DNA from 2 places in the Hoeflea sp. IMCC20628 genome. Region 1 is predicted to be linked to the other one. Evidence: riboswitches for the same ligand, from Rfam matches in the RefSeq annotation. Region 1 holds a riboswitch; the other holds the start of a gene.
The links. Region 1 has a riboswitch for thiamine pyrophosphate ahead of IMCC20628_RS21475 (YkoF family thiamine/hydroxymethylpyrimidine-binding protein). Riboswitches for the same ligand answer to the same signal wherever they lie in the genome.
Positions count from the first base shown of each region.

Region 2: another riboswitch for thiamine pyrophosphate. It lies ahead of thiB (thiamine ABC transporter substrate binding subunit); the one in region 1 lies ahead of IMCC20628_RS21475 (YkoF family thiamine/hydroxymethylpyrimidine-binding protein).

Region 1 covers NZ_CP011479.1:4,577,714-4,589,060, forward strand. The annotation lists gene IMCC20628_RS21430 (SRPBCC family protein) at 1-50, shown strand, start outside; gene IMCC20628_RS21435 (SRPBCC family protein) at 47-922, shown strand; gene IMCC20628_RS21440 (septation protein A) at 986-1,684, opposite strand; gene ftsY (signal recognition particle-docking protein FtsY) at 1,681-3,324, opposite strand; gene mtaB (tRNA (N(6)-L-threonylcarbamoyladenosine(37)-C(2))-methylthiotransferase MtaB) at 3,349-4,659, opposite strand; gene dapF (diaminopimelate epimerase) at 4,656-5,534, opposite strand; gene IMCC20628_RS21460 (MBL fold metallo-hydrolase) at 5,615-6,697, opposite strand; gene blaOXA (class D beta-lactamase) at 6,773-7,576, opposite strand; gene IMCC20628_RS21470 (hypothetical protein) at 7,795-8,190, shown strand; TPP riboswitch at 8,334-8,447, shown strand; gene IMCC20628_RS21475 (YkoF family thiamine/hydroxymethylpyrimidine-binding protein) at 8,442-9,050, shown strand; gene IMCC20628_RS21480 (ABC transporter permease) at 9,055-9,843, shown strand; gene IMCC20628_RS21485 (ABC transporter ATP-binding protein) at 9,840-10,589, shown strand; gene IMCC20628_RS21490 (ABC transporter substrate-binding protein) at 10,592-11,347, shown strand, end outside.
Region 2 covers NZ_CP011479.1:4,717,316-4,728,662, reverse strand. The annotation lists gene IMCC20628_RS22195 (MoxR family ATPase) at 1-47, opposite strand, end outside; gene IMCC20628_RS22190 (hypothetical protein) at 223-597, shown strand; gene IMCC20628_RS22185 (ABC-F family ATP-binding cassette domain-containing protein) at 682-2,514, opposite strand; gene IMCC20628_RS22180 (thiamine diphosphokinase) at 2,517-3,170, opposite strand; TPP riboswitch at 3,234-3,342, shown strand; gene thiB (thiamine ABC transporter substrate binding subunit) at 3,382-4,392, shown strand; gene IMCC20628_RS22170 (thiamine/thiamine pyrophosphate ABC transporter permease ThiP) at 4,403-6,025, shown strand; gene IMCC20628_RS22165 (ATP-binding cassette domain-containing protein) at 6,022-6,747, shown strand; gene IMCC20628_RS22160 (M48 family metalloprotease) at 6,937-8,397, shown strand; gene IMCC20628_RS22155 (RNA polymerase factor sigma-32) at 8,409-9,278, opposite strand; gene IMCC20628_RS22150 (CarD family transcriptional regulator) at 9,511-10,080, opposite strand; gene fdxA (ferredoxin FdxA) at 10,702-11,040, opposite strand; gene IMCC20628_RS22140 (RNA-binding S4 domain-containing protein) at 11,315-11,347, opposite strand, start outside.

The DNA.
Region 1 (11,347 bases):
GCACGGTGGTGACGCAACTCGAAGCCTATGCGAAAGGACTTGTGAGATGAGCGGACGTTTTGCGACGCTGACATTTGAACGGCAGTTTGCGGCCCCTGTCACAACCCTGTGGGAAGCCTGGACTGCGCCGGCCGCGCGGGCAGTATGGGCACCACCTTCGCCCTTGGTTACTGTGGAATTTCTCGAGGCCGATACCCGTGTCGGAGGCCGCGAAGTCTCGCTGTGCAAGGTGGAAGGATTTCCCGACACGCGCTGCGAGGCCGGATGGCTGGAGTTGCAGCGGGCTGCGTGCAGCGTCAATTACGAGGTGATCTCGACTGAAGGGGTCACCCAGTCGGCGGCATTGATCACGGCGGATTTCTCCAGCGTGGGCGAGGGCAGCCGGGTGATCATGACCGTGCAGCTTTCTTCACTGGCTGAAGACATGGAGGACGGCTACCGCGAGGGATTTGGCGCCGGGCTGGACAATCTGGTGGCGGTGAGCGAGCGCACGATGCTGCTGAGCCGGGTGATCGAGGCGCCGCGCAATATCGTCTGGGGCGCCTGGCTCAACCCGGAATCCCTGCCCAAATGGTGGGGGCCGGACGGGTTTACCTGCCGTACCAGGCGAATCGACCTGCGGGCCGGCGGCGAATGGGTGTTCGACATGATCGGGCCGGACGGTACGGTCTACCCCAACCACCACATCTATGGTGATGTCAAAACCGAGGACCGGATCAGCTACACGCTGCTTTGGGGCGAGAACGGACCAAAGCATGCCGATGCCTGGGTTTCGTTTGAGAATCAGGGCGGGGCCACGAAAGTCACATTGGGCATGGTGTTCAGCACGGCAGCGGAATTTCAGCAGGCCAAGGGTTTTGGCGCGGTGGAACTCGGCCAGCAAACGCTGGGCAAGTTGGCACGCAGTGTCGGCGCGGCTTGATATGTATTGATCTGTTGCCTCTGCCAGCATCGTCCGGGCGGCTGCCATTGATGATCAGACAGCCTAACTTTCTGCGCTTTCCACACCCTCTTCCGGCAGTGCATGCCGCTGCATCAGCGGCAGTTGCGCCAGCGTGAAGACGATCGACAGCGGCATGTTGCCCCAGACCTTGAAGGTGATCCAGAAGTCGGTGGAGAAATTGCGCCAGATCACCTCGTTGATCACCGCCATCAGCAGGAAGAACAGGCCCCAGCGGAAGGTCAGGATGCGCCAGCCTTCGGCGTCGAGCTTGAAGGCGGAATCAAACACGTAGCCGAGGAACGATTTCCCGAACAGCAAGCCGCCCAGCAGGATGGCGCCAAACATGGTGTTGATGATGGTCGGCTTGACCTTGATGAAGGTCTCGTCCTGCAGCCACAGCGTCAGCGCGCCGAAGATCAGCACGATGACGCCCGACAAGAGCGGCATGATCGGCAGGGTGCGGGTCAGGATCCAGGATGCGGTCAGCGCAATCGCCGTGGCGATCATGAAGCAGGCAGTGCCGACAAAGATCGGACCGCCGATATCGGCCAGGAACGGCACCCGTTCGGCAATCCAGGCGCCCTTGGAATTGGCGAAGAAAAACACCAGCAGCGGTCCGAGTTCGAGCACCAGCTTGAGCAGCGGATTGACGTGCTTGCGCTTCGGGTCGCCAGGATCACGCTCGAATATATGGATGTCTTGGTCGGCAGCCTCGGCTTCGAGTGGCTTGCGGTCGCTCATTTGACTTCTCCGGTCGGTTGTCCGGCAATGGCTGATGCGAAATCAGCCGCCTCAAAGGGTTCGAGATCGTCTACACCCTCGCCGACACCGACGAAATAGACAGGCAATTTATGTTTGGCGGCAATGGCGACAAGGATGCCGCCGCGGGCGGTGCCGTCGAGCTTGGTCATCACCAGCCCGTTGACGCCGGCGACATTGCGGAAGATCTCGACTTGGCCCAGCGCATTCTGACCGGTGGTGGCGTCGAGCGTCTGCAGCACCGTGTGCGGTGCGTCGGGGTCGAGTTTCTTGATGACCCGAACCACCTTGGCCAGCTCATCCATCAGCTCGGTGCGGTTTTGCAGCCGTCCGGCGGTGTCGATGATCAGCACGTCGGCGCCGTCAGTGCGGGCGGACTCGAAGGCCTCATAGGCCAGGCCAGCGGCATCGGCGCCAAGCTTGGTCGAAACCACTTTCGAGCCGGTGCGGTCGCCCCAGATCTTCAGCTGCTCGATGGCAGCAGCGCGGAATGTGTCGCCGGCAGCAAGCATCACCTTCAGCCCGCCGGAGCTCAGCTTTGCGGCGAGCTTGCCGATGGTGGTGGTCTTGCCGGTGCCGTTGACGCCGACGACCAGAATCACATGTGGCTTGTGGCTCAGATCAAGTTCAAGCGGCCTGGCCACCGGCTCCAGAACGCGTGTGATCTCCTCGGCCATGACCTTCTCCACTTCCGCCGGCGAAATGTCCTTGCCGTAGCGGGTGGCAGACAACACGCCGGTGATCTTCATTGCGGTCTCGACGCCCAGATCGGCCTGAAGCAGAATGTCTTCCAGCTCTTCCAGCGTGTCATCATCCAGCTTGCGCTTGGTGAAGATGCCGCTGATCTGGCCGGTCAGCTGACCGGAAGTGCGCGACAGGCCCTGGCGCAGACGCTGCCACCAGTTGGATTTCTCTTCCGCCACCGGCTCAGGCGCAACAACCGGCTCCAGCGGGGACACGGTATCGCGAACAACCACGCTGCGCTGCGCCGGCTCCTGTGTGGGCTCTGGCGTTTCGTCGGGCACGGGCGGGACGGCCGGATCGGCGGACAGTTCTTCCGGGGTCAGCCCGTCCTCGGGGCCTTCTTCCACGGGTTCGGCGTGAATCGGGGCTTCGGTCGCATGGTCTTTATCAACCGGAGCGGCCGGTGGCAGCTCATCGGTGGCCGCCATTTCCGGGGTGACCTGCATGCCGCCGCCATCCTGAGGCAAGGCCTTGGACGCCGTGTCTTGCGATGCGGGTTCCGGTGTTTCGTCGGGCACGGGCGCGAGGACCGGATCGGCGGACAGTTCCTCCGGGGTCAGCCCGTCCTCGGGGCCTTCTTCCACGGGGTCGGCATGTATCGGCGGTTCGCCCGCATGCTCTTTGTCAGCAGGCGCGGGCGGTGACAGCTCATCAGCAACCGCTGTCTCCGGGGTGAACTGCATCTCGCCGCCATCGTGCGGGAAAGACTGTTCTGGCGCAGCTGCGGGCGTGGCGGATGCGAGCGGCGCCTCGGGTTCGGATGCTGCCTCGGGTGCGGTTTCGGCCGCTGAATCCGGCGCCGGTTCAGCCGCGGGGTCCGGCGCGACTTCCTTGTTTCGCCCGAAGGAGAAAACTTTCTTGATGAAGCTGAGCGCCATGCCTGTCTGTCGTCCTTGCTGGGGTCAGCCTGCGGCGCGGGCCGGGGTGGTGTTCCCCTCCGCTGCCGTGCCAACCAGTTCGCCGGTCAGGTGATCGCCATCCCGTCCGGTCACCCTTATCACCGCCATCTGGCCCCTTGGCGCGTTTGACGCAACCACCGGGGTGAAATTTTCCGTCCGCGCCGTGCCTGAAAACTCGACCAGCACCGAATGGGTATCGCCGTTTTCGACCATTTTTGCGAGATGCGCGTCATAGGCTTTTTCGCCATGCGCCCGCAGCCGTGCAGCGCGGGTCTTGATCAGTCCGCGGTCAAGCTGCGGCATCCGTGCGGCCGGTGTTCCCTCGCGCGGCGAATAGGGAAACACATGCAGGAAGGCAATGCCGCACTCGTCGATGATGTCGAGCGAGCGGGCGAACATCTCTTCCGTCTCGGTCGGAAATCCGGCAATCAAATCGGCGCCGAAGGCAAATCCCGGCCTCAGATCGCGCACCGTGCGGCAGAACTTGATCGCGTCATCGCGCCTGTGCCGCCGTTTCATCCGCTTGAGAATCATGTCGTCGCCATGCTGCAGCGACAGGTGCAGATGCGGCATGAAGCGCGGTTCATCCGCAATCAGATCCATCAGCGCGTCATCGACCTCGATCGAATCAATCGACGACAGCCTGAGCCGCTTCAGCTCCGGCACTTGCCTGAGAATCGTCGCAGCCAGCGTTCCGAGCTTTGGCTGTCCGGGCAGGTCGGCGCCATAGCTGGTGGCGTCAACGCCGGTGATGACGACTTCGTCATAGCCGTTGTCGACCAGCTTGGCGATCTGCTCGACAACCGCACCCATCGGCACCGAGCGGGAATTGCCGCGGCCAAAGGGGATGACGCAGAAGGTGCAGCGGTGATCACAACCGTTCTGCACCTGGACGAAGGCGCGGGCATGGCCGGACACCGCCTCGATCATCTGCGGCGCGGTTTCGCGCACCGACATGATGTCGTTGACGCGGATCTTTTCGCTGTCGTCGACGCCGAAGTCCGGCAGTTTCTTGTAGGTCGAAACCCGGCCCTTGTCGTCATTGCCGATCACCGCGTCAACTTCGGCCATCGCCGCAAAGGTCTCCGGCTCGGTCTGTGCGGCGCAGCCCGACACGACGATGCGGGCATGCGGGTTTTCGCGTCGCGCCCGGCGGATCGATTGCCGCGCCTGGCGCACCGCGTCAGCGGTCACCGCGCAGGTGTTGACCAGAATCGCATTGTTGAGCCCGGCGGTTTCGGCCGCATTGCGCATGGTCTCGGATTCGAACGTGTTGAGCCGGCATCCGAATGTCAGGACGCGGACACCGCTCACGCCGCCGCCTCATCAGTCAGCCAGCCGCCGGTTGCCGGGTTGATGCGGCCTGAAAATTCCCATTCGGCCGGGCCGGTCATGACCACGTGATTGTTGGCGCGCCAGTCGATCTTCAGCGGACCGCCGGGCAGATTGACGGTGACCTGGCGGCCGGTGCGGTCGGTGCGCGACGCCGAGGCCGCCGCAGCACAGGCCGCCGAGCCACAGGCGCGGGTGAGGCCGACGCCGCGTTCCCAGGTTCGCAAATCCATGTTGGACGCATCGATCACCCGGGCAATCGAGATATTGGCGCGCTCGGGAAAGATCGGATGGTTTTCCAACAGCGGTCCGAAGCGTTCCAGATCATAGGACCAGACATCGTCCTTGACCCAGAAAATCGCATGTGGATTGCCCATCGACATGGCCGACGGCGAGTGCAGCACCGGAGCGTCAATCGGACCGATCTGCAATTCGATGCGGGTGGTGTCGTAAAATTCTTCGGCCAGCGGGATCTTGTCCCAGGCAAATTCCGGCACGCCCATGTCGACCGAGATCAGCCCGTCGTCATGCTCTTCGGCATTGAGAATTCCGGCCAGCGTCTTGAAGGTGAAACTCTTGCGCCCGGTTTCACTTGCCAGCGCCTGCACCACACAGCGTGTGCCATTGCCGCAGGCCTGGGCGCGGGAGCCGTCGCGGTTGAGAATGTCGATGCGGTAATCGACGCCGTGGATCTCGGTATCGTGGATCGCCATGATCTGGTCGAAGCCGGTTTTTTCACCCGCCGCCAGCGCGATTGCCGCTTCCGCGGTTACGGCATCGCTGCGGCCGCGCATGTCGATGACGACAATGTCGTTGCCCAGTCCGTTCATCTTGGCGAAAGGGACCATCGGTTCCATGCTGCGCACCCGTTGCTGTTGACGGCCTATATGGCAAAAATGCACCGCAATTACCAGTGCCGGGCAGCCGGGCTCAGCGTCTAGACGCTTGTTGCTGGCGCTTCCCAGGTCTCGCCAACATGCAGCGGCCGGAACCGGTCCTTGGCCACACCCTTTTCGGCCAGCTTGGCATGAAGTACTTCCGCAGGCGCGTCGCGGCCTTCGTCGGTCAGCTGGAAGGTGCCCCAGTGATGGCCCAGCGCATGGTCGGCGCCCGAAAGCAGGAAACCGTCAATCGCCTCGTCGGGATTCTGGTGCTGATCCTTCATGAACCAGCGCGGCTCATAGGCGCCGACCGGCAGGATCGCGGCGCGGAACTTGCCATGCTTGTCGCGGGCGTTCTTGTAAGGCCGGCCATTGTCGAAGCCGGTGTCGCCGATATGCAGAATCTTGCCGCCCGGCGTCTCGATCACAAAGGCCGCCCACAGCGCCATCGAGCGGTCATTCATGCCGCGCGCCGACCAATGGTGGCAGGGTTCGAAATGCACCGTCGCCGGGCCGGATTCGACCGCCTGGCCCCAGTCGGCGGTGATCACCCGCATTGTCGGGGTGTGCGCCTTGATGATGGTGTCATTGCCGAGCGGCGTGATCACCAGCGGATTGTGCGCCTGTCTCAGCCGCGCCAGCGTCACCAGGTCGAGATGGTCGTAATGATTGTGCGACAGCAGCACCAGGTCGATGTCCGGCAGATCCTCGAAAGCGATGCCGGGGGCGGTCACCCGCTTCGGTCCGGCAAAGGTGAGCGGACTGGCGCGATCAGACCAGACCGGATCGGTCAGAATGTTCAGCCCGGCGGTCTGGATCAGCATGGTGGCGTGGCCGACCATTGTAATGCGCAATTGGTCGCCTTCGACGCGAGGCTCGGGCCGGGCAGGGGCGAACGGGCTTCTGACTGTGGCTGGCCAGCTCACTTGCTTGCCGTTGAACTTCCATCTCAACAGATCGGAAAAGCCTTTTGGCGCCGCGCCATCGGGATTGAAGAACCGCACCCCGTCGAAATGGTCGCTGACCGGACCGGAGTGATAGCGGTTGGAGTTGCGGGCTAAAGCCATTGCGGTCCCCGATGCGCCAAGGCCGAAAACGGCGGCGAGGGCTGAAAATTTGAGAAAGGAGCGGCGTTTCATCGACAGAATATGGTGCGAGGGGGAGCGGGATCAAGTGAAGCCAGCGATTGCCAGCCCGGATAGCGGATCTGGCTATCAAGGAATCGCTGCGATCAATTCGGGCCATTGCTTGATAAAAGCGGTCTCCGCCCGGATCCCGGCCGAGCCTTTTTCGCGTTTCTCGTCCTGGTTGAGGCGGGTAAAGACCAGCCTGCGACCATCCTTTTCAGCCCAGCCGACAAACCAGCCCCAGCCCTTTGCCCGGTCAAAAGATCCATCTGCCAGCCGGGGATAGGCGGAGCCGGTCTTGCCGGAAATCATCCAGCCACCGCTGGCGGGTGTGGTTTCAACAATTGCCATGGTCAGGTTGAGGGCTTGGGGTGTGGCGGGCAGTGTGCGGTTCGTGAGATTGCGCAGGAACGTAACCTGCTCCAGCGGCGCGATCTTCAGGGACGAACTGATCCATGCGCGTTCCAGCGCGTTGTTCTTGCCCGGGTCACCGCTGAAGTCGGCGTTTCCATAGTCGAAGGTTTCGGCGTAGCGCTGCAGTTTTTTGACCCCCAGAGCAGAGGTGATCTGTTGGGAATACCAGACCACCGAATATTTCATCCATCGGGTTGGATCGGTTGGCTGGGTCCAGCTCGACCCGCCCCAATCGGGATACCCCTGTTTGAACGGCAGGACCGGTGCGTTGACGCCGGTGAGAAAGCCGGACTCAAACCCCATCAGGCTCAGCGCAATCTTGAAGGTTGAGGCCGGCGTCACCCGGGAGCGGCAATCACCCTGCTCAAGCAGCACGTCTCCGGACATTGCATCTGCAATGACGGTGCAAATGGTCTTTGCGCTGGCAGGTGCCGCCGATAACAGGAGAACGACGAGCGACGGGAGAATATGTTTCATGGCTGCATGATCTACAATTTCAGCTCGTTTGGCAGGGCGAAAATGCGATTTATGCACTGGTTTTGTGATTTCGCAGATCGAAAGGCTGACACGGGGCATCGACCAGACGAACGGCCCGGACGAACGGCGTGAACCGGTGATGAACGGGGACTTCAGAAACGGTTCAACCGGCGTGGATCAGGGTGGCGTTATTGAAACCCACACACCGGAGACAGAGCATGTTGACCAAATCCATTCTCACCCTCGCCGCCGCCAGCCTCGCAACCATCCTTATCCAGGCACCGGCTCAGGCCAGCGATTCCTCCCGCAACGTCCGTGATCATCGTGCCGCCGCCGAAGTTCAGGTGCGTGACCACCGCATCGCCACACAGCCCAAGGTTCGCGATCACCGGGCAACCCGCAAGAATGAGGTGGTGAAGGTATCGCGCAAGGATTGCCGCGCCGGTGCCGAAAACCTGCGTCGTTCGGGCTACAGACAGATCAAGATGCTCGACTGCCAGGGCACTGAATATTCCTATCTGGCGCAGAAGCACCACGCCCTGTTCGGTGCCAGGATGAATGCCTATTCCGGCACGCTGAAGGTGTCTTACATCGGTCCGGTGAAGAAGCACTGAGCTCGACCTCAGGAAATTGCCACGAAAAAGCGGGATGCAGCGTCGGGGAGCCTTCTCCCGGCGCTGCGTCTTGCCATGTCCGGAAACAACTATCGGCCACCAAACAAAAACCCTTGCATTTGCATGTAAATCCTGTTGAATGCGCCTCACCACAGGGGTGCCGCGTAGAGCCGCGGCTGAGACGCGGGCGCCATGCCCACGGACCCTCGAAGCTGATCTGGATAATGCCAGCGTAGCAAGGAGGAACCAAGATGTTCGCAGGCGCGCAAGTATCCCTTTATCCGATGACCGATGGGTTCGTCGACGTGATCGTGTCATCGCTTTCGGCGCTTGATCCGTACCGTGACCGGCTCAGGATCGAGACCGACGATATCTCGACGCTGATTGTCGGTCCGCCCGAAGTGCTGTTCCCGGCGCTGCGTGATCTCTATGTTGCCGCCGCCGCATCGCGGCAGCATGTGGTGCTGCGGGCGACGCTGTCGCGCGGATGTCCCGGCGAGCCGGATGACCCGATCTGCCAGACATCTTCACTGGCCAATCCATCCGAATCGCTTGAAAGCCGTCAGGCCGGGGCGCAGGCCGTACTGGCCGAAACCGCTATGACCGGGGAAGTCGCCCGGGCACAGTTCTCGCTCTATGTGATGGGCGCCGGCGACCACATGGCCGAGATCATGGGCTGTATCGATTTTCTCAAATCAAGCGGCTGTTTCGACCGGTCGAAGAATTTCTGCACCCGCCTCATCGGCGATTCAGGGCCGGTGTTTGCCACGCTGCAGCAGGCCTTCTGCCGCTTCGGCCCGCCGCAAGGCCACGTCACCATCGATCTGACGGTTTCCGCCAACAGCCCTTCGATCCGCTGATCCCATGGCTCGTTTACCGTCCGGGCTACCGGCGGCAAGGCTTGTTCAAGGCCTGCCGGCCATTCTCAGTGTGCTCACCGCGCTTTGTGTGTGGGAAATCTATGTCCGGCTGTCGGGCATCTCGGCGCTGGTGCTGCCTGCGCCCTCGCGGGTGGCGCAGCAGATCGTGGTCAACCGCGACATGCTCTGGGCCAACACGCTGCCGACACTTTATGCAACGCTGACCGGGTTCGCGTTCTCGGTCTCGGTGGCGTTTTTGCTGTCGCTGCTGATTGATTTCACCCCGAAGCTGCGCCGCGCGCTGTTTCCAGTGTTCGTCATCAGCCAGACCCTGCCGCTGGTGGCGATAGCGCCGCTGGTGGTGCTGTGGTTCGGCTTCGGGCTGACGCCAAAGATCCTGCTGGTGGCGCTGGTCACCTTCTTCCCGATGCTGGTGGCGCTGGTTGATGGTTACGAGTCCACCGAACCCGACATCGAGGCGCTGCTCGGCTCGATGGGGGCATCCCGCTGGAGCATCTTCCGCCGTGCCCGGTTCCCTTCGGCGATGCCCTATTTTTTCGCCGGGCTTCGGATCTCGATCACCTATGCGGTGGTGGCGGCAATCTTCGCCGAATATGTCGGCGCCCGCGCCGGTCTCGGCATAGTCATCCTCAACGCCAAGAACAGTTTTCGCCCCGACCTGATGCTCGCCGCCGTGGTGATCAGCTCGTTGCTGACGCTGCTGCTGTTTGGCGCCACCGCGCTGTTGCAGCGCCTCGTGTTGAGCTGGCGGCATGCGGGGGCAGCGCCATGACCGCTTTGCAAATCCAAAACGTTTCACTCACGCTGGGCGGCACGCCGGTGCTCGACGATATCTCGCTGCAGGTCGGCAAGGGCGAATTCGTGTCGATCCTCGGACCGTCCGGATGTGGCAAGTCGAGCCTGTTCCGGCTGCTCACCGGTGCGCTGTCGCCGGACCGGGGCACAATCGGGGTCAATGGCGCACCGCTCAGCCAAAACCCGCAGGCCTTTGCCTTCATGCCGCAGCGTGACGCGCTGATGCCGTGGCGGCGGATTATCGACAACGTCATCCTCGGGCTGGAAGTGCAGGGGATGGATCGTGACGAAGCCCGCGCCAAGGTACTGCCGCTGTTTTCAACCTTCGGGCTGGATGGTTTCGAGCAGCATTACCCGGCGCAACTCTCCGGCGGCATGCGCCAGCGGGCAGCCCTTTTGCGCACCATCGTACAGGACCGGCCGGTGCAATTGCTTGATGAACCGTTCGGCGCGCTCGACGCACTGACCCGCGCCGAGATGCAGGGCTGGCTGGAAAGCCGCTGGCAGCAGGCCCACTGGACCACATTGCTGGTCACTCACGATGTGCGCGAGGCGGTGGCGCTGTCGGACCGGATCTATGTGTTCTCACGCAGGCCGGCCCGGATCATCGCCGAATTTGCTGTCTCCGGCCCGCGCCCGCGCCTTGGCCGTCCCCCCTCCGCCGAGGCCGTCCAGCTTGAAGCCCAGCTCCTCGACACCCTTCTCACCCAAACCGGAGACTGATCATGAAACATCTTCTCACTGCCCTGGCCCTGCTCATTGCTGTGCCGGTACAGGCCGCGGAAAAGCTCACCGTGGCGCTCGACTGGACGCCCAACACCAATCATGTCGGGCTTTACGTCGCCCAGGCCAAAGGCTGGTTCAAGGAAGCCGGTCTCGATGTCGAGATCCTGCCCTATACCGACACCTCGTCGGGCACGCTTGTTGCGACCGGCGTTGCGCAGTTCGGAATCTTGAGCGCCGTCGGCTTCCACAGCCAGCGCTCGATGGGCGCCGACATGACGGCGGTGATGGCGGTGGTTCAGCACGAGACCGGGCGTCTCGTCTTCAATGGCGAACGCGAGGACATTCAACGTCCCGCGGACCTTGATGGAAAGATCTATGCCGGTTTCGGCAGTGCCTGGGAAAATGCGCTGATATCCTCAATCATAAAGCACGATGGCGGCGAGGGCACATTCGACACGGTGACGCTCGGCACCTCGGCCTATGAGGCGCTGGCCAATGGCTCGGTCGATTTCACCCTTGAAGTCAGTACCTGGGAAGGTGTGAATTCCGTGCTGCTGAACCGGCCGCAGCGGACGTTCAGCTATGCCGATTACGGCGTACCGGACCAACACACCACTTTTCTGGGCGGCAACGGCACCTGGCTTGCGGCCAATGCGGAAACGGCAACTGCTTTCGTTCAGGCAGCGCAGCGTGGTTACGCTTTCGCCGCCGACAATCCGGATGCCGCCGCCGACATGCTGATCTCCGGGACGGGC
Region 2 (11,347 bases), 140 kb from region 1:
GTGAGATCCTTTTCCGCCACATAGGTCGACGTGCCTTCAAACTGCATATGCCCTCCACGTGCCGCAATTCCGGCGGCTTGGTTCGATATTATTCTCAACACCATAATCCGGCCCGGGACGCAACCCACAAGGGCGGGACGGTTTGCGTCAGATCAAGGCGTTAGCACCCCTCACGGGCCAGAATGCACATGAAATTGCCCGTCGCATCAATCGGAGATAATTATGACGCTATATCACATCCATCTTGTCATGGCCCGCAACAAGGAATTTCCCGAGGGCAACGTCAACCGTGGCTACGATATCCATGCGCCGCTCGACGCAGATGGCCATCTGGACAAGGCAGCCTGGGAGAAATCACCTTCTTCATCGACCGTGGTGCGTTTCTGGGACGGCGAGCGCTCCGAACTGGGCTATCTGATCCACCATCCAAAAGGCGGCTGGGCCTTTGACTATGATCCCACCGACGAGGCTGACGACGAGACCGGCTACCGGCTTTCCAATCACATCTTCAAGACCGGCGAATACATCTCGGTCCGCGACCACGGCGCTGACGAACTGCACACTTTCGTCATCGCGTCAGTGACAAAGGCAGATTGAAGCAACAGCGCCTTGATTTGATCGATGTTGCGCTCGGATGTTACCATCTGAGCGCAACACGCATATTCAAGCCGCATACCTGCTTCAGCTGCCCTCGATGCCCTCGCGCAGCATCTCGAGCTCCAGCCATTCGCCTTCCATCTTCGCAATCTCGGCCTTGAGTGCGTCATGGGCCTTGGCGCGGGCGGCGAAGCCGTCGGGGTTTTTCGCAAACATCGCCGGATCGGCCATCTCCGCCTCGATTTCCGCCAGCTTGGCTTGCGCTTCCTCGATCTTCACCGGCAGCGTTTCCAGCGCGAATTTCTGCTTGAAGGAGAGCTTGGCTGCGGAAACCTTGTTGGCTGGCTGCGACTTCGGAGCCGATGCCGGACGGTTTGCCGCTTCCTGGGCTGATCGTGCCTTCTTCTCGCGCGCCTCTGCACTGCGCTGGGTCAACATGTCGGAATAGCCTCCGGCATAGGCAATCCAGCGCCCATCGGGATCCTTGGGATTGGCCGGCGCCAGTGTCGAGGTGACAGTGCGGTCGAGGAAATCGCGGTCATGGCTGACCAGGATCACTGTACCGGGATAGGACGTCACGACTTCCTGCAACAGGTCCAGCGTCTCCATGTCGAGGTCGTTCGTCGGCTCATCAAGAATCAGTAGATTGGACGGCTGCGACAGGATGCGGGCCAGCACCAGCCGGGCCTTTTCACCGCCCGAGAGGTTGCGTATCGGCGTTCGCGCCTGTTCCGGCTGGAACAGGAAATCCTTCATGTAGCCGGTGACATGCTTGGCCTCGCCATTAATGATCAGGCTGTCGCCGCGACCATCGGTGAGGTAATGCGCCAGCGTTTCCTCCGGGTTAAGCACTTCGCGGCGCTGGTCGAGCACGGCTATGTCGAGTTTTGACCCGTGCCGCACAAAGCCGGTGTCAGTCTCCAGCTCGCCGATCAGCATTTTCAGCAGCGTGGTCTTGCCGGCGCCGTTGGGGCCGACGATGCCGATGCAGTCGCCGCGGTTGATGCGCATCGAGAAGTCGCGCACCACCGGCGTGTCGCCATAGGTCTTGCTGATCCCTTCGGCCTCGATCACCAGCTTGCCCGAATCGCGGCCTTCGGCAACCTGGGCATTGATCCGGCCTTGCGCACCCTTGTGGCTGCGGTGATCGGCGCGCATGGTATTGAGCTCGGACAGCCGCCGCATATTGCGCTTGCGGCGCGCCGTGACGCCATAGCGCAGCCAGTGTTCTTCCCGCTCGATCTGCCGTCCAAGCTTGTGCTGCTCGATCTCTTCGGCTTCCAGCGTCTGGTCGCGCCATGCCTCGAAATGCTCGAACCCGCGGTCGAGCCTCAGCGATTTCCCCCGGTCCAGCCACATCGTCGCCCGGCTGACCCGCTCGAGAAACCGCCGGTCATGCGAGATCACCAGAAGCGCGCCGCGGCTGCGTGACAGTTCTTCTTCCAGCCATTCGATCGTCGGCAGGTCAAGATGGTTGGTCGGCTCATCAAGAAGCAGAATGTCGGGCTCCGGCGCCAGCACACGTGCCAGCGCGGCGCGCCGCGCCTCGCCGCCCGACAATGTCTGCGGATCGGCTTCGCCATCAAGACCGAGATGCTCGAGCAGGTAATTGACCCGGTGCACATCGTCATTGGGACCAAGTCCTGCCTCGGCATAGGCCTGAACGGTGGTAAAACCCTCGAAATCCGGCGCCTGCGGCAGATAGCGGATGGTCGAGGACGGATGCCGGAAGATCTCGCCCGATTGCGGCTCGACCTGGCCAGCGGCAATCTTCAGCAAGGTCGATTTGCCCGAGCCATTGCGGCCGACAAGACAGATCCTGTCTCCCGGTTCAACCTGCATCTGGACGCCGTCAAGCAGCGGCGCTCCACCAAAGGAGAGTGCGATATCGTCAAGTTTCAGAATGGGAGGCGCCATGGTCAGGCTCCGGAAAAATCATGAGGACGGGCGACGACAAGCGCGCGCCCAGAGAGGAGGCTGACGGTCATTCGACCCTCAGCCACATTCGAAATGGTGCGTGACGCGCCGAACGCAATGTCGGCGGCATCAAGCGGATATTTGACACCGGTCAGGCTGAGCCCGCTGAGCGCCGTGAACGCGATCACCGAAAACAGCGATCCGGCCGGCAGATCGAAGTCGAGCGAGCCCGGCAGAAGCGGCACCGCTTCTTCAATGCCGGAGGTCAGCACCACATCCAGACCACGCTCGGCAAGCGTGACGGCCTGCAGCAAATGAGACAGCGCATGGTCGGTGCGCTCACCGCCAAAAGCGCCGACCAGCACCAGCCGTCGGGCCCCGCGCTCGATCGCCTGCTCAATGGCAAGTTCACCATCGGTGAAATTCTTCTCCGCAGGGAACGGCAACCGCGGCGTGGCGGCAAAGGCCTCCGTCAGCTCGGGCGAAGTGGAATCGAAATCGCCGACCCACAATTCGGGCGTGATCCCCAACGCCCGGGCATGCGCCATGCCGCCATCAGCTGCGATGGCGCGCGCGTCCTTGATCAGCGCGCGGACGCGGTCATCAATTTCGAGCGCCCCGCCAAGCAGGATTGCAAATGTTGGAATAGATGTCATGGCGCATGCCAATAGCAGCTTTGCGCCCACTTGCCAGCGTCTGGAAGAAATTCTATGTCTTGTCTCGCTCTAACGGGGTGCCTGGCGTTTTCGCCGGGCTGAGAGGCCAGATGGCCAACCCGAAGAACCTGATCCGGTTTGTACCGGCGGAGGGATTAGACGTGCACATCGCGCCTATTCCTGTTTTTTTGACCAAAAGGAGGCGCGAACAATGCGCATATCTCGTTATCTTCCCGTTGCCCTGGCAGCCATTCTCCCCTTTTTACCCAATGCTGCAGCCAGTGCCGACAAGACACTGACCATCTACACCTATGACAGCTTCACCTCCGAATGGGGCCCCGGCCCCAAGATCGAAGCGGCGTTTGAAGCCAATTGTGATTGCGATCTCAAATGGGTCGGCGTCGCCGATGGCGTTGCACTTTTAAACCGCCTCAAGCTCGAGGGCAAAAACGCCGAAGCCGGCATCGTGCTTGGCCTCGACACCAATCTGGTCACTGAAGCCAAGGCCACTGGCCTGTTCGAGGCCCATGGCCTAGACACGGACGCCGTCTCGGTTCCCGGCGGCTATAGCGATGACGTGTTCATACCCTATGATTACGGCCATTTCGCCGTGATCTACGACACCGAGACAATCAGCAATCCGCCAAAAAGCCTCAATGATCTGGTTGAGGGCGATCCCAAACAAAAGATCGTCATTCAGGACCCACGCACCTCGACCCCTGGTCTGGGGCTGCTGTTGTGGATGAAATCCGTCTATGGCGATGATGCCGCGGCAGCCTGGGAGAAGCTGGGCAAGCGGGTTCTGACCGTCACCCCGGGCTGGTCGGAATCCTATGGCCTGTTCACCTCGGGCGAAGCGCCAATGGTTCTGTCCTACACAACATCTCCGGCCTATCACATGGTGGCTGAGGAGACAGACCGCTATCAGGCCGCCGAATTTGCCGAAGGCCATTATCTGCAAATCGAGGTCGCTGGCTTGCTGGCCAATGCGCCTGACAAGGATCTGGCACGCCAATTCTTGAGTTTCATGATGACGCCGGCCTTCCAGAACGAGATCCCGACCAACAACTGGATGATGCCGGCAGCCCCCGTCAGCATGGATCTGCCGGAGGCGTTCTCGAAGCTGGTCTCGCCTGAAAAGACATTCCTCTACAGCTCCGACGAAGTGGCTGAAAATCGCGCCGCCTGGATCGAGGAATGGCTCGGCGCCATGAGCCGGTGAACCTGACCTGATGCTGACCAGGGCCGAACATCGCGCCGCACGGGCAAGCGGCTTTGCCGCCTTGCTCGCAGTCGGCCTGGCCCTGGCCGTCCCCGTGTCCGTGCTTTTGCTGCACGGCGCGGCGACGGGCCTATCCTCCACGCAAACTGACTATCTGGTGCGGATCACCCGCTTCACCCTGATGCAGGCCGGCCTGTCGACTTTGCTGAGCCTGCTGATTGCGATCCCGCTGGCCCGGGCCCTGGCCCGCCGCCCCGCATTTCTCGGGCGGCGCTGGCTTGTCAGCCTGTTTGCTGTTCCGCTTGGCCTGCCGCCGCTGGTCGCAGCGCTGGGTCTGATCGAGGTCTGGGGCCGCAATGGCGTGGTCAACAAGGGTCTGGAGTTTTTGGGAGTCCAGACCCCGTTCTCGATTTACGGCCTCAGCGGCATTCTGCTCGCCCATGTGTTTTTCAATCTGCCGCTGGCTGTGCGATTCATTCTGCCGGCGCTCGAGCGGTTGCCATCGGAATACTGGAAGACCGCCGCCAATCTCGGCATGGGCGGTCTCAGCCTGTTCCGGCTGATCGAATGGCCGGCCATGCGGCGTTCTGCGGCAGGCGCCGCCGGGCTGGTGTTCATGCTCTGCGCCACTTCATTCACCCTCGTCCTGGTGCTCGGCGGCGGTCCGGCCGCCACCACCCTGGAAGTGGCCATCTACCAGGCGCTGCGGTTCGATTTCGATCCCGGCCGCGCGGTGTTGCTGGCGGCGATCCAGATCGGCCTGACCCTCGCGGTGATGCTGGGGCTCAAACTGATCTCTGCGCCCTCCGAGGCTGGGAGCACCAGCGGCGGCCGCACCAGCCGCCCCGATGCCCCCGGCGGTCTCCGGGCCTTGCCTGACGCTATTCTGATCGGATTGGTGGGCCTGTTTGTCTGCACGCCTATGGTGGCTGTGGTTGCCTCCGGACTTGGAGCCGACCTGAGCCGCCTTCTTGCCGATCCACTGTTCTGGCGGGCAGCGACGACCAGTCTGCTGATCGGTGTTTCAGCGGCAATGCTCGCCGTGTTGCTGGCCGGCGTGTTGGTCCGGGCGCGCTATTCCGCAGACAACGTTCTCGCTTCGCCGGCATTGGGCCTGTTGTCGGGCCTGTCGGGTGCCGCCGGGTCGCTGACCCTTCTGGTTCCCCCCGTCGTGCTTGGCGCCGGCTGGTTCCTGATGCTCGGCGGTGGTGTCGGACAATTGTTGGCGCCGCTGTGCGTCATTGTCACGGTCAATGCGCTGATGGCGCTGCCCTTTGTCATGCGGGTGATCGAGCCTGCGCACCGCAGCGCCATGGAGCGCAATTCCCGCCTCGCCCTTTCACTGGGCATCACCGGTATTTCCCGTCTCCGGCAGATCGACATTCCCGCCATGGCTCTGCCGCTGACCACAGGTTTTGTCTTTGCCATCGCCCTGTCTCTGGGCGATCTTGGCGCCATCGCGCTGTTTGGCAGTGACCGCATCATCACCCTGCCTTGGTTGCTGTATCAAAAACTGGGCAGTTACCGGACCGATGATGCCGCCGGACTGGCTCTGCTTCTGGGCGGAATTACCATGGGGCTGATGCTTGCCGCCGACCGGCTCGGCAATTGGAACGGAAACCAGCAGCGATGACACAACAGCCCGCAATCGCCTTAGAAGCCGTCGCCTACGGGATCGGCGAACTCAGCGCCGAATTCACCTTCAGCCGCCAGGCCGGAAGCGTGACCGCCATTCTTGGCGCGTCGGGTGCGGGCAAATCGACCCTGCTCAATCTCGCCGCCGGGTTCCTCGCCCCACGCAGCGGCCAGATCCTGCTCAACGGCAAGCTGATGAACCAACTGCCGCCCTCCGAGCGCGGCGTCTCGATGGTCTTTCAGGACAACAACCTGTTTGCCCATCTCGACATCCGCACCAATATCGGACTGGGGCTCAATCCCGCTTTGCGGCTCTCCGCCTCCGACTGGACCAGGGTCGAGGCCGCGCTCGAACGGGTCGGCCTCGCCGGGTTGGGCCGACGCATGCCCGGTTCGCTGTCAGGTGGTGAGCGGCAGCGTGTGGCTCTGGCCCGCGCCTTTGTCCGCCGCCAGCCATTGCTGCTGCTGGACGAGCCCTTCGATGGCCTCGGACCTGGCCTCGCCGCAGACATGCTGAGCCTGATGCTCGAGATAAGCGCTGACGTCGGCGCAACTGTGCTGATGGTTACCCACGACCCCGACGAGGCTCGTGCTGCAGCCGGTGAAATCCTGTTCATCTCCAGGGGCCGAATCGCCGCTGACGCGCCGGCGGTGGGATTTTTCGAGCGACTCGACTTGCCCGAACTCGTGACCTATCTCGGCAAAACGTCCGGCGACTGAAGCCTTGCCACAATTTCGACGCGAGCTTTTGGCACTGGAGAACCGCCGCAAAGTCAGATAGACCGTGAGCCTTCGCCCGGCTTGCGAAACACCAAGCCTTCGTACCGGCATGATAACCATCGAGCATATAACCGGACCATGGCCAAGATTGCAGCGCCCCATTCCCGAAAGACAGCCTCAGGCAAGATAATGCTCCCGATCGCCATGGCGGTTTTGGGTGGCGTTTTGGTGCTGTCCGGCTGTCAGACACTGGGTGTCGATGTCTATGAGCCAAGCGTCAGCCCTTCGAATTCACCGCAAACCGCCGAAAAAGCCGGCGCATCCGATCCACGCACGCGGATCGGCGCAAATGAGCACCCGCGCATCATCGCAAGTTATGGTGGTGAATTTCGTGACGCCAAGACCGAACGGCTGGTGGCCCGCATCGTCGGCGCCCTGACGCTGGTCTCGGAAAATCCGAGCCAAGCCTATCGCATCACAGTGCTCAATTCGCCTGCGGTCAACGCCTTTGCCTTGCCCGGTGGCTATCTCTATGTGACCCGCGGCCTGTTGGCGCTGGCCAATGACGCCTCCGAGGTTGCCGCGGTTCTGTCGCATGAAATGGCGCACGTCACCGCCAATCACGGTCTTGAACGGCAGCGCCGCGAGAAAGAGGTCGAGATTGCCGGCCAGGTGGCGGAGGAACTGTTTGCCAATTCCATCGCCGGACGCCAGGCGGTCGCGCGCAACAAATTGTCGCTCGCGGCATTCTCCCGCAACCAGGAGCTTCAGGCCGACGTGATCGGTGTCCGGATGCTGGGTGAAGCCGGCTATGACCCCTATGCCGCGCCGCGGTTCCTCGAATCGATGAATGCCAACCAGCGCTTTGGCGCGATCGATCCCGGCGCGGATGTCAGCCTCGACTTCCTTGCAAGTCACCCCAATCCGCCGCAGCGGATCGACCTCGCCAGAAGTCATGCCCGGGCGTTCGGGCAGGAGGGTGTCGGAAACCGCGGCCGCGACTATTATCTCGACGGCATCGACGGCTTGCTGTTTGGCGACAGTCCCAATGAAGGATATGTCCGCGGCACCGAATTTCTTCATCCGGTGCTGGGCGTCCGCTTTTCGGTGCCTGAGGGCTTCCGGATAGACAACACTGCCGAAGCAGTGGTCGCAACCGGCCCGAATGACCTGGCGATCCGCTTTGACGGGGTGACGGACAATAGCCGCCGGTCGTTGGAACAGTACATGGCAAGCGGCTGGGTCACCGGACTCGACGCCAACTCGATCCGGGAAACCCGCATCAACGGCCTGCCCGCGGTAACAGCCCGGGCCAGCGCCGACGAATGGGACTTCGACATCACCGTCATTCGCCTGAAAGACCGGATTTACCGGTTTCTGACTGCCGCGCCACGCAACAGCGCCGACCTTGACGCCACTGCGGCGGTCGTTCGGGCCAGTTTCAAGAAAATGTCGGCGCGTGACATCAAGGCGCTTCAGCCCCTGCGCGTCCGTATCGTCACCATCAAACAGGGCGACACGGTCACCTCATTGGCGGGACAGATGAGGGGCGTTGAACGCAAGGTCGAGCTGTTCATGTTGCTCAACGCCATCGCACAGGGGGCGAACCTCACCCCAGGCGAGAAGGTCAAGATCATCACTGACCAGTAAGGTCTGTCAGATCAGAGACTGGCGATTTCCGGGGTCCGTGTTGTCAGCACCATCCGCAATTTTTCAAGCGCCCGATTCTCGATCTGGCGCACCCGCTCCTTGGAAATACCCAGAACCGCGCCGAGCGATTCAAGCGTCGCTCCATCTTCGGCCAGTCGGCGCTCTCGAATGATGCGCAATTCACGCGGATTGAGGGTGTCGAGCGCATCGCTGAGCCAGAGATGACGACGTTCCTCGTCAATCATCGTTGAAACCTGCTCATCGGGCAAAGGTTCGTCGCTTTTGAGAAAGTCCATCCGGTCCGAGGACCCGCCCGACTCGCCGTTTGACATTGGTGCGTTCAGCGATGAATCCGACCCGGACAGCCGCGCGTCCATTACCGCCACATCCTTGGCGCGAACGCCAAGTGTATCGGCGATCTTGGTATGGATCGCACTCTCTGTCATATCGGGATCGTCTTGCGCCAGCCGCATCCGCAACCGGCGTAAATTGAAAAACAGCGACTTCTGCGCAGAACTGGTGCCTCCACGCACGATCGACCAGTTGCGCAAGACATAATCCTGAACCGATGCCCTGATCCACCAGGTGGCGTAGGTGGAGAAGCGGACCTCGCGCTCGGGGTCGAACCTGGCGGCCGCCTCCAGCAGTCCTACATGGCCTTCCTGGATCAGATCGCTCATCGGCAAACCGTAGTTGCGGAATTTTGCCGCCATCGAAATCACCAGCCGCATATGCGCCATGGTGATCTGGTGGAGCGCCTCCTGGTCCTTGTTGTCTTTCCAGCGCACAGCCAGATCATGCTCTTGGTCGCGTTCAAGATAAGGGGCAGCCATGGCGGCACGAACCATTTGCCGATTTGCTGTGATAGCTTTCGTGACCATGACACCCTCCTGAGATTGTTGCTGTGTTCACTGACTCTACGCACCAAGACGCCAATTGGTTCATCAAGACGGATAAATTTGCTGTGATCCATGTGCACGCACAAATCGAACAGCCATGACCACAGCACCGAACCTCACTGAAAATACCCCTGCATCTGGCAAAAAAAAACGCAAAAAAGCCCGGGCACGCTAGGCGGCCCGGGCTTGATCAGATCTTAGCGGGTATTGGAAATCAGGCGGCTTCTTCCTGCGCGCCTTCTTCTTCACCGGCTTTGCCGCGCTTGGGACCCTTGTTCAGGTTTACCTCGATCAAGCGCACCGACTCGGTGTCCGACATCTTGTTGACGGCGGCGAGTTCGCGCGCCATCCGGTCGAGTGCGGCCTCATAAAGCTGACGCTCCGAATAGGACTGCTCAGGCTGGTTCTCGGCGCGATACAGATCCCGAACCACTTCCGCGATCGAAATCAGATCGCCGGAATTGATCTTCGCATCATATTCCTGTGCACGGCGGGACCACATGGTCCGCTTGACCCGGGCGCGGCCCTGAACCACTTTCAGCGCGCGTTCGACGAAATCCGTTTCGGACAATTTGCGCATGCCGATGACTGACGCCTTGGCGACCGGCACCTTGAGGCGCATCTTGTCTTTTTCGAAATCAATCACAAACAACTCAAGTTTGTGGCCCGCAACTTCCTGCTCTTCGATGGCAACAATCTGTCCGACGCCGTGGGCGGGATAGACAATCGATTCACCGGTCTTGAAACCCTGTCTCTGTGAAGGCTTTTTCTGCTGGGTTGTCATGCGTTTTCAAAACTCCCTGTTACGGAAACGGACACTGGCAGCCGGACATGGGTTGTCCGGACAGGTCCTGCGAAGGCCGGAAGGCAATCGCACTGACTACGCCGTTCAAACAATACGAGGCAAATTTCAGAGGCGAACACCGCGCGGAATTAAGGTCATCCGGCAGCGTTGCGCTGCAAGGAAAGGGAAACCGCTGTAAGGGACGTTTGCTTCCGTTTTTGCTTCTTGTTTCGCCCGGACGGCGCCTTGAAGATGTCAGTAATAAGATGTGTACCACAAAATATGGGGTAAATCAATGATTTGCGCGAGAGGCTGCAGAACCTGCGGCAAAACTCCGTCATGGCTCGCTGATCCATGCGGCAGCGCAACCACCATATTGCTGCGATGCGACACCAATTTCCATTGCAACGCCGTGGGTTCCATCCGGCGTCCGCAAGTCACCACGCTTGTTCATTAATGCGCACGTACCTGTCATCCGGCTAAACTCAACTGCTGCGGCATCGGCACGCGCTCCAGCGCCGCACCTATAATTGGATGCGCAAAGGCCGCTGTAACGCTCTCAATCAATGCATGTGCGTTATCGTTCAGATGAATTCATTTCAACGCGACATGCAGTAGTGATTAATCGCCTTCGCCGGGAGCCTCCGAGAAGTACTTCTCGAACTTGCCTGCCTCTCCGTCGAACTTCTTCGCGTCTTCCGGGGCCTCACGCTTGATGGTGATATTGGGCCATTTGTCGGCATACTCGGTGTTGACCTCGAGCCATTTTTCCAGACCCGGCTCGGTATCCGGCTTGATCGCCTCCGCCGGGCATTCGGGCTCGCAAACACCGCAGTCGATGCATTCATCAGGATGAATGACCAGCATGTTGTCACCCTCGTAGAAGCAATCCACGGGGCAGACCTCAACGCAATCCATGTATTTGCAGCGAATGCAATTGTCAGTCACCACATAGGTCATACGTCTCTCCTGAAGCTTCATGCATGGCGCGGCGGGCGGTTTCATTCTGGCCGAAACGCATGCGTCATTTTCGAGCGTTGAAGCCGACCGAGCGGGTCAGGACAGACTCGCTACACGGCTGCAAACAACGGCGGTGAGGTACCGGCTTTGCCAGCACTTTGCAAGACATCTGGTTTCGCCATGGCGCCGCACCTGGTTGATCAGGGACGAAGCTCGCGGCAGCCGGACCTATTTGCGCATGACTTTGCCCAAACAGGCGCCGGTCAAGACAAAATTATGCGTCAGAATCCGGGTTGTTGAATTGATC